2 regions of the Devosia sp. 919 genome follow, and region 1 is predicted to be linked to the other one. Evidence: predicted binding sites of a transcription regulator. Region 1 holds the regulator's gene; the other holds the start of a gene.

What was found. The regulator LexA, encoded in region 1, represses DNA repair genes until DNA is damaged. The targets are predictions, from matches to a motif close to TGTTCNNNNTGTGTTCNG.
Region 2: the regulator LexA is predicted to act here: its motif matches at 3,561-3,578, upstream of parE (DNA topoisomerase IV subunit B).

The regions. Positions count from the first base shown of each region.
Region 1 covers NZ_JABAOL010000001.1:2,270,569-2,276,325, forward strand. Annotated here, with positions in the region: gene HRQ64_RS11150 (IlvD/Edd family dehydratase) at 1-626, shown strand, start outside; gene HRQ64_RS11155 (NUDIX domain-containing protein) at 1,312-1,677, opposite strand; gene lexA (transcriptional repressor LexA) at 1,719-2,432, opposite strand; gene glp (gephyrin-like molybdotransferase Glp) at 2,541-3,743, opposite strand; gene moaC (cyclic pyranopterin monophosphate synthase MoaC) at 3,740-4,222, opposite strand; gene trpC (indole-3-glycerol phosphate synthase TrpC) at 4,219-5,034, opposite strand; gene trpD (anthranilate phosphoribosyltransferase) at 5,031-5,757, opposite strand, start outside.
Region 2 covers NZ_JABAOL010000001.1:2,077,290-2,083,046, forward strand. Annotated here, with positions in the region: gene HRQ64_RS10145 (DEAD/DEAH box helicase) at 1-1,080, opposite strand, end outside; gene parE (DNA topoisomerase IV subunit B) at 1,434-3,455, opposite strand; gene HRQ64_RS10155 (hypothetical protein) at 3,726-4,046, shown strand; gene HRQ64_RS10160 (PilZ domain-containing protein) at 4,513-5,190, shown strand; gene glnA (type I glutamate--ammonia ligase) at 5,238-5,757, opposite strand, start outside.

The DNA.
Region 1 (5,757 bases):
TCGATAACGCGATCATGAAGACCAGCGTGATCTCGCCCGAGTTCCGCGAGCGCTACCTTGCCAATCCCGAGCATCCCGGCATGTTCGAGGGCAAGGCCGTGGTGTTCGATGGTCCGGAGGACTATCATCACCGGATCGATGATCCCTCGCTCGATATCGACGAGCACACGCTGCTGTTCATGCGCGGCGCGGGCCCGATCGGCTACCCGGGGGCGGCCGAAGTCGTCAATATGCGGCCCCCTGCCTACCTCATCAAGAAGGGTATCCACGCGCTGGCCTGTATTGGCGACGGGCGCCAATCCGGCACGTCGGGCTCGCCCTCGATCCTCAACGCCTCGCCCGAAGCGGCAGCGGGCGGCAACCTTGCCATCCTGCGCACGGGTGACCGGGTGCGGATCGACCTCAACAATGGCACCGCCGATATCCTGATTTCGGACGCCGAGATCGCGACGCGCCGGCAGGAACTGGCGGAAGCGGGCGGCTACAAGTACCCCGCGCACCAGACGCCCTGGCAGGAGATCCAGCGCGGGCTGGTCGACCAGCTCGGCAATGGCGCCGTACTCAAGCCAGCAGTGGCTTACCAGCGCATTGCCCAGACCTATGGCGTGCCGCGCGACAACCACTAGGGCATAAGGCCCAACGACTTCGAAATCCCCGCTTCGGCGGGGATTTCTGTTTCCAAGGCACGGCGAAACTCCGGTCGGCGCGAGGCCTCCGGTTGGGAGCGGCGTTGGCGAGGCATTGCCTCAAAAAACGTTGCGCAAAACGGAAGCTCCGCCCCGCCAACAGCGACTGGGTGCCGACGCCCGCGCCCTCCTGCGGCGCATGCCAGATTCCGCGGATGTCGAACTAAACCCTGGCGGGCACCGCTGCCTGCGCCACATCAGGGTTCCGATGGCCAGTGCAGCTGCCATCGCGATTCTTCACCCAAGACCACCGGACGATAGAGGTCCACGGCTCTTGCGGACACCGGCCGGATCGCGGCGACCCACGATCCCCCAGCCTCCGCGCACCAACCACTCGTCATGATCTCGCTTGGGTGCGCGGATGAGGAGACTATGCGGGTGATCGGCGCGGGCGGGGATAAGTTATTGTCGGGGGGTATGGGGCTTGAGCGGATTGCGCGCTGGAGGTGGCCAGCTGGGTCTAACGTCACTCGCGGAGGAGGGGACTAAACCCCCACCCCGGTCCTCCCCTCAAGGGGGAGGGTGAAGGAGGGGGCACACAGGCGCTGGTCTGGTGCGGCTGATGAGGACCCTAGGGCGGCAATCGAGTTCCGTCGAAGAGATTGTTTCTTGGCCGATTCCGGCTTTAGGCGTGGCGAGCGATGTGGGCGAGGGCCCGCTGGAACATGGGGTGCCATTCGGGGCCCGGTTGGCGCTCGAGTGGCCACCAGAAGAACTCGAACCAATGACCGCCATCATCATGGGTGAAGTGGCGCCAGTGTTCGGCCAGGGGAGCCAAGGCGATCACCACAACAAAGTGCCAAAGCTGTTTATCTGCAATGGCACTACTGGAAGGCAGGGTGCGCGAAACTTCTGCCTGCAGGCCAGACTCCTCTGCGAGTTCACGCAGGGCACCGATTTCAATCGGCTCGGGGCCTTCCCGTGTTCCTTTCACCAGCTGAAAGCCAGCCAAAGGATGCCTGAACGCCAAGCACTGGCGTTCTTGCGCCACCACTCGCAGCAGGACAGGACAGAGTTTTTCGACCCTGGGCGTCAATATTTACGCAGCAGGCCCACCAGGCGGCCCTGAACCTTGACGCGGTCGGGCGGGAAGATGCGGGTTTCGTAGGCGGGATTGGCCGCTTCAAGCGCGATGGTGTTGCCCTTGCGACGCAGCCGCTTGAGGGTGGCTTCCTCGTCATCCACCAGGGCAACGATGATCTCGCCGGTCCCGGCAACATCCTGGCGACGGATCAGCACGGTGTCGCCATCGAAAATGCCCGCATCGATCATCGAATCGCCGCGCACTTCCAGCGCATAGTGCTCGCCCGGGCCAAGCATTTCGGGTGGCACCGAGATGGTGTGGGAGTGGCTCTGGATGGCCTCGATGGGCGTACCGGCGGCGATCCGACCCATGACCGGCACGGCCACGGGGCGCACATAATCATCGCTCCAGCCCGAGCGCGGCGGCGGAGCGGCAACACGGCCCAGATTGCCTTCGATGACGCTGGGCTCGAAGCGGGCCTTGCGGCCGCCGAGCGCGGGGTTCATCGAATCGGGGAGTTTGAGCACTTCCAGCGCCCGCGCGCGATTGGGGAGGCGGCGGATGAAGCCGCGCTCCTCAAGCGCCGTGATCAGGCGGTGAATGCCCGACTTGGAGGCCAGATCCAACGCGTCCTTCATTTCGTCAAACGAAGGGGGAATGCCGCTTTCCTTCATCCGCTCATGGATGAACATCAGCAGTTCATGTTGCTTTCGCGTCAGCATCGGAGCCCTTCAATCGCAGAATCGGAACAAAGACTGAACGAGCATAGGTGTTCCAGTTATGTTCTGCAATAACGCTCATGGGTGGAGGCGAAAATTCTTTGGCTCTGCCTAGAACCCGTCCAGCGGAATGGCTGGAACGAGAGCGCCAGCCGGCTGGCCGGGATCGTATTCAGGCTGCACCAGCAGCATATCGGCGCGGGCCAGCGAGGAGGTATGACCGCTATCGGTTTCGCTGATGGGGAGCACGCCCGCACCTCGGCTTGAATGCACGCTTTGGGCACGCATGAAGTGGCGCCGGGCGGTATTGGGCGGCGTGGGCGCAAGGAGCGGCAGGTGCCAGGGGGCGGGTTCGGCGACGCCGAGCCAGCGCCGCAGCGCCGGCTTGATGAAGACGGCGGCGGTCACCATGGCCGAAACCGGATTGCCAGGCAGGCCAAACACCAGGGTTTTGCCCAGAGTGCCGAACATCAGTGGCTTGCCCGGGCGCATATTGATGCGCCAGAAATCAAGCTGCACGCCGAGACTCAGCAGGATTTCCTGCACGATATCATGGTCGCCAACACTCGCGCCGCCCGTGGTGATGACGAAGTCGGGCGCTTCGGCAAAGATGCCGGCAAGGCGCTCGGCAAGCGCCGCCCGGTTGTCGGGAGCGATCCCGTAGTCGCGGATCTCTGCGGCGTAAGGCGCAAGGAGCGGCCGCAAGCCGAAGCTGTTGGAGGCAACGATCTGGCCCGGTCCGAGAGCGGTGCCGGGCAGCACCAGTTCGTCCCCGGTGGCAAGGAGCGCGATGCGCGGCTGCACGGCAACGGGCAGCGTCGGGCAATTGGCGGCGGCTGCGACGGCCAGTTGCATGGGGGTGAGGCGAGAGCCTCTCGGAATCAGCTCCTGTCCCTGCCGGAAGTCGTGGCCAAGCGGGCGAATGCTGCGCCCCACGGGAGGCTGGGCGGCAAAGCTGACGCGATCGCCGGTGCGGGTCGCTTCCTCCTGCATGATCACGGCATCCGCGCCGGGGGGCACGGGCGCGCCGGTGAAGATGCGCACGCAGGTGCCCGGGGCGATATCCGCGCCAAAGCCGGCGCCGGCCTGTGCGGTGCCCACGACTTCAAGGCTCGCGCCTGGCACGATATCGGCGGCGCGCACGGCATAGCCATCCATGGCGCTGGCGGGGAAAGGCGGCTGGTCATGACGGGCGAGCAGGGGCTCGGTCAACACCCGGCCGGCGGCAGCTTCCAGCGGCACCGACTCGGTGCGGGCGGGGGGCACGCGGGCGAAAATGGCCGCGAGGGCGTCTTCAACCGGGAGCAGGCTCATGGCGCGCGCTGGAAATCGCCGGACTTGCCGCCCGATTTTTCGAGCAGACAGATCGCGGAGATAACCATCTCGCGGTCGATGCCCTTGGCCATGTCGTAAAGCGTAAGGGCGGCGGTGGAAGCCGCCACGAGGGCTTCCATTTCCACCCCGGTCTGGCCGGTGGTTTCGGCAGTCGCAAGAATGGTGATGGCGCCGGGCTCGCGCGCCTCCAGCTCGACGCTGACCTTGGTGAGCGGGATGGGGTGGCAAAGAGGGATGAGCTCGGCGGTCTTTTTGGCTGCCATGATGCCCGCGACGCGCGCGACGGCCAGGGCGTCGCCCTTCTTGAGGGCGCCACCCATGATGGCGGCAATGGTTTCGGGCCGACCGCTGATCACCGCCTGGGCGAGGGCGCGGCGGCGGGTGACTGCCTTGTCGCCGATATCAACGATCCGGGCCTCCCCGCGCTCGTTGAGATGGGTCAGCTGCGGCTCGCTCATGGATGGGCGGCCTGGCGCACACCCTGCAGGAGGGCGCGGGTGGCGGCGACCACATCGGCCTGGCGCATCAGCGATTCGCCGACAAGGAAGGTGCCGATGCCGGCTGTGCGGTCGAGATGCTGCAGGTGTTCATGGCCGTTGATGCCGCTTTCGCTGACCAGCACCTTGCCGGCTGGAACGCCGCCCGCGAGGTTGACCGAGGTATCGAGCCGGGTTTCGAAGGTGCGCAGATTGCGGTTGTTGATGCCAATGAACTCGGCATCGAGCGCCAGCGCCCGGTCGAGCTCGAGCTGGTCATGCACCTCGACCAGGGCATCCATGCCCCATTCGCGGGCGGAATCGAGCAGGTAGCGCGCGACGTCGTCACCGACAGCGGCGAGGATAATGAGGATGCAATCGGCGCCCCAAGCGCGCGCTTCGGCGACCTGGTAGGTTTCGAAGAGGAAATCCTTGCGCAGGACCGGCAAGGCGGTGGCGTCGCGCGCCTCGCGCAAGAACGCCGGCGAGCCCTGGAACGAGGGCTGATCGGTGAGGACCGAAAGGCACGTCGCGCCGGCCCCTTCATAGGCGCGGGCGATCTCTGCCGGGTTGAAATCGGGCCTGATCAGGCCCTTGGAGGGGCTGGCTTTCTTGACCTCGGCGATCAAGGCGTATTCGCCGCGGGCGCGCTTGGCCTTGATGGCGGCGAGAAAGCCGCGTGGCGGGGGCTGGTCATGGGCGGCAGCAACCACTTCGTCCCAAGGGCGCAGGGCCTTGGCCGCGGCGATTTCCTCGCGCTTATAGGCTTCGATCTGCTTGAGAATATCGCTCATGGGGGTGTTCCATTGGAGATGGCGACAAGGCGCTCGAGGGTTTCCCGGGCCTTGCCGCTGTCGATCATTTCGGCGGCCATGGCGGCGCCGCTGCGCAGGTCACTCACCACATCGGCCACGATCAGCGAGGCGGCGGCATTGAGGAGAACGATGTCGCGATAGGCGCCGGGCGCGCCGTCAAAGAGCGCGTGGATGGCGAGGGCATTATATTCGGGCTCGCCACCCAGGAGGTCATTGGGATCATGGCGCGACAGGCCGGCGTCTTCGGGGGTAATCTCGAAGCTGCGCAGATTGCCGTTCGCGATCTCGGCGACATAGGAGGGCCCGGTGACGGTGATCTCATCGAGCCCGTCGCTGCCATGGACCACCCAGGCCTTGATGGCGCGGTTGGCAAGGAGCGCTGCAGCGACCGGCTCCACCCATTCGGGGGAATAAACGCCGAGCATATAGCGGCGCACCCCGGCAGGATTGGATTGGGGCCCGAGCAGGTTGAACATGGTGCGCACGCCCATTTCGGCGCGCGAAGGGCCGACATGGCGCATGGCTGGATGATGGGCCGGCGCGAACATGAAGCCGATCCCGGCCTCGTTGATGCAGCGCGAAATTTCGGCGGGGGTGAGGTCGAGCTTGACCCCAAGGGCTTCAAGGGCCTGGGAGGAGCCCGATTTGGAAGACAATGCGCGGTTGCCGTGCTTGGCGACGGGAACGCCGGCGGCGGCAACA
Region 2 (5,757 bases), 190 kb from region 1:
ATCGAGGTGCTTGCTGTCTGCCGGCGTTACAAAGGTATAGGCCACGCCCGAGCGCCCGGCCCGACCGGTGCGGCCGATGCGGTGGACATAGTCTTCGGCATGCACGGGAACATCGAAATTGAACACATGGCTGACGGCCGGGATATCGAGGCCACGGGCAGCAACATCGCTGGCCACCAGCAGCGTCAGGCGATCATTCTTGAAGGCGTCGAGCGTTTCGGTGCGGCTCTTCTGGTCCATGTCACCGTGCAGTGCGCCAACGCTGAAGCCGTGCCGCTCGAGCGAACGGGCAAGGGTGGCGACATCGCGCTTGCGATTGCAGAAAATGATCGCGTTGGTAAGGTTTTCCGCCTCGGAGATGCGAGCACGCAGCGAGGCGCGCTTTTCTTCGGGCTTGGACGACACCTTCACCAGCTTTTGGTCGATCGTGTCTGCCGTTGAACTCTGGCGCGAAACCTGAACGTGAACCGGGTCCTTGAGGAACTTCTTGGTCAGACGCTCGATCTCTTTGGACATGGTCGCCGAGAACAACATGGTCTGGCGCCGAGCGGGCAGCCGCGAGCAGATTTTCTCGATGTCGTCGATAAAGCCCATGTCGAGCATGCGATCGGCTTCATCGATGACGAGGATTTCAACGCCCGTCAGCAGAATGCGGCCGCGATCGATCTGATCAAGCAGGCGTCCTGGCGTGGCGATCAGGACGTCCACGCCGCGGTCGAGCTTCTTGTTTTGGTCTTCAAACGAAACGCCGCCGATGATCAGGGCCATCGTGATGCGGTGGTTCTTGCCGTACTTCTCGAAGTTCTCGGCGACCTGAGCCGCCAGTTCGCGCGTGGGCTCAAGGATCAGCGTGCGGGGCATGCGGGCGCGAGCGCGGCCATTCTCCAGCAGCGTCAACATCGGAAGCACAAAGGATGCCGTCTTGCCGGTACCTGTCTGGGCAATGCCGATCAGGTCTTTCTTTTCCAGCAGATGGGGAATTGCCTGGGCCTGAATTTCGGTCGGCTTGGTATAACCTGCGGCAGTCACCGCGTCGGTGACCTTGGTTGACAGGCCAAGCCCGGAAAAATCGTCGCTCAAATTCGGTCGTTCCACTCAAAAGTTTGCCCGCTGCCAGATCCGTTCGAACTGCTCGAAACGGTGCATCGGGAATGGTGTCGCACCGGTTCCCAGAACCGGAACAGTTGCGTCACTTGCGGACCAAAAGGGCTAAGCTCGAACGCGTCCGCGTACACACATCAGGCCAATCGGGCGGGAGTGCAGGAACTGCAAAGCGACGGAATGGCCCTGAAACAATTTCAGCCACGCCAGCGAAGGGTCCCTGAAGACCGCCTTAAATGCCGGCAAGCCGGAATATGCTCCAGCGGGCCGGACCATAGCGCAAAGCCCTTTCAAGTCAACGGCTTTGCGGTCGATAAGCTTAACTGGGTGCTTTACACGTCCAGGTCCGTGACGAATGCCGCATTTTCTTGGATGAAGTCGAAGCGCGCTTCGGGACGATTGCCCATCAACCTGTCAACGCTCAACTTCGTTGCATCTTGTGTGTCGATCACTTTCACCTGCAACAACGTGCGCGACTTCGGTGACATCGTGGTTTCACGTAAATGCGCGAATGGCATCTCACCCAAGCCTTTGAAGCGAGTGACGTCGATCTTGCCCTTGCCGGTAAACTCGGTGGCCATAAGTTCGGCCTTGTGCGCGTCGTCGCGGGCGTAAAGCGTCTTGGCCCCTTGGCTGATGCGGTAAAGCGGGGGCAGGGCCAGGAACAGGTGCCCGCCTTCGATGAGTTTCGGCATCTCCTGGAAGAAGAACGTCATCAACAGCGAAGCAATATGGGCGCCGTCGACATCGGCGTCGGTCATCAGGATGATCTTGTCATAGCGCAGATCATCGTCGCGGTAGCGGTCACGAGTGCCGCAGCCGAGGGCTTGGATGATGTCCTGAATGATCTGGCTGGAGGCGAGCTTGTCCCGGCTGGCGCCTGCCACGTTGAGAATTTTACCGCGGAGCGGCAGCACGGCCTGGCTCTGCCGGTTACGTGCCTGCTTGGCACTGCCGCCGGCGCTATCACCTTCAACGATAAAGAGTTCAGCCCCTTGCGCGGCAGTTTGCGTGCAATCTGCAAGTTTACCGGGCAGGCGCAGCTTGCGCGTTGCACTGGCGCGGTCGATCTCTTTTTCCTTGCGCCGGCGCATGCGCTCTTCGGCGCGTTCTACGGCCCAGTCCAGCAGCTTGCCGGCCTGATTGGGCGAGGCGGCGAGCCAATGATCGAAAGCGTCACGAATAGCCGTGTCAACGATGCGGGTGGCCTCACCAGAGGCGAGTTTGTCCTTGGTCTGCCCGACAAATTCGGGTTCCCGGACAAACACGGAGAGCATGGCGTTGCAGTGCGCGAACAGATCGTCGGCCGTCACATTGGCGGCCGCCTTGTTCTTGGTCAGTTCGGCATAATTCTTGAGGCCGCGCAGCAGGGCGCTCCGAAGGCCCGTCTCATGCGTGCCGCCATCGGGCGTGGGCACGGTGTTGCAATAAGACGCAACGCCGCCGTCGCCTAGCGTCCAGGCAATGGCCCATTCGGTGGCGCCGTGCGTGCCGGGCTTGCCATGGTTGCCTGAGAAAATGTCGTCAACGATCCGGGTTTCCCCGTCGATCCGGTCCGCCATGAAGTCGCGCAGGCCGCCGGGATAGTGAAAGACTGCGCGAGCGGGGGCATCGTCGCTGGCTAGCTCCTCGTCGCAGCTCCAGCGCAGTTCCACCCCACCAAAGAGATAAGCCTTGGCGCGGGTCATCTTGAACAGGCGTGCGGCCGAGAAGCGGGCGCCTTCCCCAAAGATCTGCGGATCGGGATGGAAACGAGTTGTGGTGCCGCGCCTGTTGTTGATGCGGCCTAGGTGCTGGATCTCGCCCACGGGCTTGCCGCGGGAGAACTGCAGGCGGTGCAGCTGCTGTTCGCGAGCGACTTCCACCACCATGTCGTCCGAGAGGGCGTTCACGACCGAAACGCCGACGCCGTGCAGGCCGCCAGAGGTTTCGTAAGCCTTGGAATCGAACTTGCCGCCGGCATGCAGGACAGTGTGGACGATTTCGAGGGTCGAGCGATTGGGGAACTTCGGGTGGGTTTCGACGGGGATGCCGCGGCCGTTGTCGGAAACGGTGATATAGCCGTCGGCGCCCAGATGGACCTCAATACGGCTGGCGTGGCCGGCGATCGCCTCGTCCATGGAGTTGTCGATCACCTCGGCAAAGAGGTGGTGCAGGGCGTTGATGTCGGTGCCGCCGATATACATGCCCGGACGGCGCCGGACCGGCTCAAGTCCTTCCAGTACCTCAATATCTGCGGCGGAATAGTCGTGCTGCGCGGGCGCTTGGCGCGCAGCTGGCCGGCTACGCTCAACAGGCGCGGGTGCACTTGCTAACTCAGCTGCAGCTGCAAAAAGGTCTTCGACTTCCGACATGTTCCCCGTCTGCCGAATCGGCGTGTTCACTGTTGGTACCATATTGCGGTTACGCAAGCGCGCCCGCCCCATTCATGTAAGGCGCTTTCCCCAGATGAACAGTACATGAACGAAATCTGAACGGCTCGCGCAAGCCGCCGCTTGCCGCAGGCGAGCTTAACCACAGATCCCTCAATGATCGGTGAGCGAACACCCGGCAACTGCCCATTGGCGGTTGACGTTGGTGAAACATATTGACCTGCAAGCTGCGACAGGACCGAAGGTAAAGCCATGAACAAAGCGCTGCCAACTCTGATGGCACTGGTCTTGACGCTTGGTGTGGTCGTGGCCCCGCTGCCGGCACAGGCGCAGTTCGGGATCTTTTTCGGTGACGAGGAACGCGATTTTCTTCTTGGCCCGATGCTGTGCCTTGATGAGCGCCAGGTTCGCCAGTCGGTCGAGGCGCAGGGCTATAGCGATGTGTTCCTCAACGTACCCTATGACGAGCATATCCAAGTGCGGGCGACCCGCGACGGGTGGGTTTATCTGCTCGACTACAACTACTGCACTGCCGAGATCGAATCGGTCGAGCGGCTGCGCCCCGCGCAATAGCGGGCGGGAGTTGTCCCAGTATCGGGCGACGCATTTACCAAGCCTTTGCTTCTTGGCAGCACTTTTTTAAAGGCGCGCTGCTAGAACAAGGGTCATACGGTTTTGTGTTTGGAGTTGCCGTATGCGAGCTCAAAGGGATTGTCGTACTGCGTATCAAGCGGTCCCGATAAGCTCGGTTGCTATCGACGTTTGGCCTTATGCCGGATCAGGTATTGCGTACCGGCTGGTCAATCTGTCTGCCCCCCGTTGGGGTGTCCTGGCGTTAGTTTCAGCGCTGTTCTATCTGGTCTAGTGTGCAGCAATCCCGCCTTGCGGGATCCCTTGCCCCGCCTTTCAGCTTTATTCTTGGGCGGGCATTAACCCGCGCTGAAGCCTGCCCCAGACTTGCGGGGAACGGGTGCCGGCCGGTGCGACTTGAACTCTGCGCAGTTAACACAAGTAATGACGCTGCGCGGAGGATTTCACCGTGCTGCCGAATCTGGACAAGCTTGTGCCACAGCTCAAGTCCGTGTTCGACCGTCAGGAACTCCGCCTGACCGCGAACCTGCCGGGCCGCTACGCCATCACCGAGCGGCGCAGTAAAGTCATCGAGCGATTGCCGGTTTTCACCTGCCACCTATGTTCGATCTCTCCTCATGGGGCGGCCGTGAAGGCCCCCGTGCTGGGTTTTGAAGGCGAGCGGGTATCGGTCTACTTCAACGCCTTTGGCATCCTGCCGGCTCAGGTTTCCCGCTCTACGCCGGACGGCTTTGAGATGGTGTTCGACCTCAGCCAGGAGGACCAGGAACGGCTTGCGGCCAAGATCATCTGGCACAAGCGCCTGAATGAGGGTGGTCTCACCGATGCCCGCCGGTTTGAACGCGTTGTTCCGGAAAATGCCACAAGCACGGTGACGCTGCCAAGCGGCGAGCAGGAGCGATGCACCGTGGCCGACATTTCGTGCTCGGGTGCCGCCGTCTTGGCTTCGTTCAGGCCCGGCATCGGCACACCGGTGGCATTGGGTCGGCTGATCGGCCGCGTCGTGCGTCACACCGAGAAGGGCTTCGCGCTACAGTTTCTCAAGATCCAGCCTGCGGATCGGCTCGAGGAGATGTTGCGGCCACCCAAGGGCAGCAAGGGGCAGGGGCCAGGTGCTCGAGGATAACAGAAAAAGGGGCCTTTCGGCCCCTTTCCTGTTTCTCCGGGTTCGGCTTAGGCCGAGTAGTACATCTCGTACTCGACGGGATGGGGGGTCTGCTCGAACTTGATCACTTCGGTCATCTTCAGCTCTATATAGCTGTCGATCTGATCGTTGTCGAAGACGCCGCCAGCCAGCAGGAACTCGCGATCCTTGTTGAGGCTGTCGAGGGCTTCGCGCAGCGAGCCGCAAACATGCGGGATCTGCATCAGCTCCTGCCGGGGCAGCTCGTACAGGTCCTTGTCCATCGGATCGCCGGGATGGATCTTGTTCTTGATGCCGTCGAGGCCAGCCATCAGCATGGCCGAGAAGGCCAGGTATGGGTTCGCCAGCGGATCGGGGAAGCGGATCTCAATACGCTTGGACTTCGGCGACTGACCGAAGGGGATACGGCAAGAGGCCGAACGGTTACGGGCCGAGTAGGCCAGCAGAACCGGAGCTTCAAAACCAGGCACCAGGCGCTTGTAGCTGTTGGTGGTGGGGTTGGTGAAGGCGTTGATGGCCTTGGCGTGCTTGATGATGCCGCCGATGTAG